Regions from separate parts of the Mesorhizobium sp. B2-1-8 genome, predicted to be linked through region 1. Evidence: predicted binding sites of a transcription regulator. Region 1 holds the regulator's gene; the other holds the start of a gene.

Region 1 (2,200 bases):
TGACGCGAAAGTTCCTCTTGGCGACAGGTGGATTGGCAATGACATCCATCATCGCCGGCAGCGCAACGGCGCTGTTTGCCATCTGGCATTTCCAGCGGGTGTCGCCGCTCAGCCTGTTCGCCAATCTGGCCGTCATGCCGATCGTATCGGTTGTGATGTTCCTGGCTGTCGCCAGCGCGTTGCTGATGCCGTTCGGGTTGGATTGGCCGGCTCTCTACCTCATGGGCAAGGGCCTGACGGCGATGATCGCCGTATCGGCGTGGATATCGGAGCGCTCTCCGATCGATGGGGTCGGGCTGATCTCGCAGCAATCCGTGCTGCTGGTCACCGTCGCGCTGGTCATCGCGACGATGGCGACGACCTGGCTGCGGCTTGCCGCGCTGCCGTTCGCGCTTGCCGGCCTGTTGACTGTGTCGCACACGCGCACGCCCGACGTGCTGATCTCGGAAGACGCGCGGCTGGTCGCAATGCCAATCGGCAATGGCGAACTGGCCGTCAACCGGGAACGTCCGAACGAATTCGCAGCCGAAAACTGGAAACGCGCCCTGATCTCCGAAACAATCGTTAAACCGGAAATGTTCGACAAGACGGACGGGCAATTCGATATCGCCGCTCCCACCGACCTGCCGCAGGGATCGCCGTTCTATTGCCGTGAAGGCCTGTGTCTTGCCAGGCACCCCTCCGGCGCGATCATCGCCTATGTCGAGGATCGCAAGAACACCTGGAAGGCCTGCGCCTTCGCCGACCTGATCGTCGTCAATGACGCGACCGCCTATGACGCCTGCCACAATCCGCTGGTTCTCGTTGTCACGAAACGGCAACTGGCCCGCAAGGGGAGTGCCGCCGTCTTCTTCGATCCCCAGTCGGCCACGAGCCCGGCTGCGATCGAATTCGCCGTCGACGGACCATACCGGCCCTGGCACGAGCAGCGAAAATTCTCACGCGAGGCGAGGGGGCTGCCGCCCTATAAAAAGCCTGACAAACCCGATGGCAAACCGGTTCAGTAGCGTCTTATCAGCCCGACCAGTTTGCCCTGCACCTTGACCCTGTCTGGCCCGAAGATGCGTGTTTCGTAGGCTGGATTGGCGGCTTCGAGCGCGATCGAAGCGCCCTTGCGGCGAAACCGCTTCAGCGTTGCTTCCTCCTCATCGACCAGCGCCACGATGATTTCGCCCGGACTTGCCGTATCGGCATTGCGGATGATGACCGTGTCGCCGTCGAAGATACCGGCCTCGATCATCGAGTCGCCCTTGACCTCCAGCGCATAGTGCTCGCCGCCCATGATCATGTCCGGCGGCACCGAAATCGAATGCGTCTGATGCTGGATGGCATCGATCGGCACACCGGCGGCGATACGGCCCATGACCGGGATGGACACGGCTGAAACCGCATCGTCGTCGTTACCGGCCGCGGGCAGGCGAGAAGGCGCCGCCGCCGGCCTGATCTGGCGGCCGAGACCGCCTTGGCCAAGGCTGCCCTGGATGACGCTTGGCGAGAACTTCTTCGCCGCATTGAGGCCCGGCGCGATCGAGTCCGGCAGCCGCAGCACTTCCAGCGCGCGCGCCCGGTTGGGCAGCCGGCGAATGAAGCCGCGTTCCTCCAACGCCGTGATCAGGCGATGGATCCCCGACTTGGAGGCAAGATCGAGCGCTTCCTTCATCTCGTCGAAAGAGGGCGGTATCCCGCTTTCCTTGAGCCGTTCGTGGATGAACATCAGCAGTTCATGTTGCTTGCGTGTCAGCATGGCGGCCCCCAAGGCAGTGAACGAAGGTCTGAACCAGAATCGAAAAACAAACCCAGAACAAACACTATCTGTTCCAGTTGTGTTCCGCAACCGTTTAAAGTTTAATGAATTTGTTAAGGCGTCTGAAGTTTTTTGCCCGCGACAGCGGACGGCAATCGACCCTTTCCGCTGTCGGCAAGGACATTGAAATCGTTTTGGTTAATGGGCTGTGGCCCATCCTCCGCCGAGGCTTGGCATCAGTCTTTTTGAGGGCTTTTCCGGGGATGGATCGTAAAAATTATGGATCCATTATTCGCGGAACGAAACGAAACCAAAACGCCAACGATTGTAGCTTCGGGGTAGCGACGGATCCAGGCGTCCGGCCGGCTCCGATCAAGTGCGTGCGAACAGGCGTCGCGGAAGCGCTGAAGTCATCCGGCGACAGCTTTCAAGCTGCCGGCGCGGGCGGCGTACTCG
Region 2 (2,200 bases), 790 kb from region 1:
GGATGACGCCGGACGGCTCCTGCGTCGAATAATTGTCGTTGACCGCGCCGCCGACGATGATCTTACCGCCCGCGATCAGCGGCGCCGAAGTCGAGTAATAATAGCCCGACTTGGGATACGGCATGTTCGTCAACAGATTGAGCGTGCCGGCCTCGGCAAAGGCCGGGCAAACCTGCCCGTTGGCGGCATCGAGCGCGATCAGCCGCGCATCTGAGGTCGGCAGGTAGACGCGCGCCGCGCAGGGCTGGCCGGCGGCGCCCGCGGCATCGGCATAATAGGAGACGCCGCGGCAAGTCTGGTGCTGGCGATCCTTGTCGAGCTTGATCTTGGGATCGTAGCGCCACTTCTCCTTGCCGGTCGCGGCATCGACCGCGATGGCGAAATTGTGCGGCGTGCAGATGTAAAGCGTGTCGCCCACTTTGAGCGGCGTCACCTGGTAAGTGGTCTCGCCGACATCGTCCGGTCCCTTCACGTCGCCGGTGCGATAGGTCCAGGCCGGTTTCAGCTCGGCGACATTGTCCGGCGTGATCTGGTCGAGCGGCGAATAGCGCTGGCCGAACTGCGTGCGCCCGTAATAATGCCATTCGCCCGCCGGCACATCGCCGCCGAGATTGGCGTTGGGGATCACCTTGTCGGTATCGAGCGCGCCGGCGATATCCTTCGGATCTGCGGTCATCGAATAGCCGGCCACCGCCAGCGATGCCAGCACGGCAAGGATCAGAGGCGCGCGCCCGTCCGGCCCGGCAAGGCCGCGCCGCGCCCACGGCGTCAGCAGCCACAGCGCCACCAGCACGATGATGCCGCCGCGCGGGCCGAGCTCCCACCAGTCGAAACCGGTCTCCCAGACCGCCCAGGCCAGCGTGCCGAGCACGATCGCCGCATAGAGCCAGAGCGCAGTGGAACGGCGCCGGTAGAGCAGCCAGGCGGCGATCAGGAAGGCGAGGCCGACAATGATGTAGTACCAGCTGCCGCCCAGCGAAGCCAACCAGATACCGCCGGCGCCAAGTGCCAGGCCAATGAGGAAGAGGATGAGGGAGGTGATGGTGACAGCCAAGATGATACTCCTTCGACTGTTGCGCGCATGGTGGCGGCCCTGGGCAACCCGGCATTGCGTGCCGCCCCCTGCGCAACTTTCTCCCGACCGCCGCGCCTGTCAAGCGTAGGTCATCGGCCTGCGGCAGCAACCTCGTTCCGCCCGCGGTTGTTCACAACGCCGGCTGCCATGTCGCTCAACTGGCCGTATCAGGCACTTTACCGGAACAAAACGTAGACAGTTCTGGTCTTTCGCTGCCGAATCACTACATTCGGGGGCGATGTCCGGCTTTTCCGAAGACATGCCCTTTTTCGACGAACCCGATGCGCGGCCCACGGCCCCGTCGGGCATTGCCGCGCGCGCCATGGCTGCCCGCGGCGGCCAAAACAATGCGCCGGACTATCTCAGGGGGCTTAATCCCGAGCAGCGGCTGGCGGTGGAGACCACCGAAGGCCCGGTTCTGGTGCTGGCCGGCGCCGGCACCGGCAAGACCCGCGTCTTGACCACCCGCATCGCCCACATCCTCGCCACCGGCAAGGCCTTCCCGTCGCAGATCCTCGCCGTGACCTTCACCAACAAGGCGGCGCGCGAGATGAAGCAGCGCATCGGCATCCTGATCGGCGAAGGCAATGTCGAGGGCATGCCGTGGCTCGGCACCTTCCACTCGATCGGCGTGAAGCTGCTGCGCCGCCACGCAGAGCTTGCCGGCCTGAGGTCCGACTTCACCATCCTCGACACCGACGACGTCGTGCGGCTGATCAAGCAGCTGATCCAGGCCGAGGGGCTGGACGACAAGCGCTGGCCCGCAAAGCAGTTCGCCCAGATGATCGACGGCTGGAAGAACAAGGGCCAGGGTCCGGCCGACATCGACGAGGGCGATGCGCGCAGCTTCGCCAACGGCAAGGGCCGCGAGCTCTACAAGGCCTATCAGGAGCGCCTGCAGACGCTGAACGCCTGCGACTTCGGCGACCTGCTCTGCCACCCGATCCGTATCTTCCGCGCCAATCCCGATGTGCTGAAGGACTATCACCGGCGCTTCAAATACATCCTCGTCGACGAATACCAGGACACCAACACCGCCCAATACATGTGGCTGCGGCTTTTGGCGCAAAGGCCGCAAGGCAAGCCGATCTCCCCCCTTGAGGGGGAGATGTCCGGCAGGACAGA

The links. Region 1 encodes LexA, which represses DNA repair genes until DNA is damaged. Its sites were predicted from a motif close to TGTTCNNNNTGTGTTCNG; they were not measured.
Region 2: the regulator LexA is predicted to act here: its motif matches at 1,256-1,273, upstream of FJ970_RS15430 (ATP-dependent helicase).

What each region holds. Positions count from the first base shown of each region.
Region 1 covers NZ_CP083952.1:3,945,748-3,947,947, forward strand. The annotation lists gene FJ970_RS19290 (ComEC/Rec2 family competence protein) at 1-1,007, shown strand, start outside; gene lexA (transcriptional repressor LexA) at 1,001-1,744, opposite strand; gene FJ970_RS19300 (GntR family transcriptional regulator) at 2,155-2,200, opposite strand, start outside.
Region 2 covers NZ_CP083952.1:3,154,000-3,156,199, reverse strand. The annotation lists gene FJ970_RS15435 (glucose/quinate/shikimate family membrane-bound PQQ-dependent dehydrogenase) at 1-1,054, opposite strand, end outside; gene FJ970_RS15430 (ATP-dependent helicase) at 1,314-2,200, shown strand, end outside.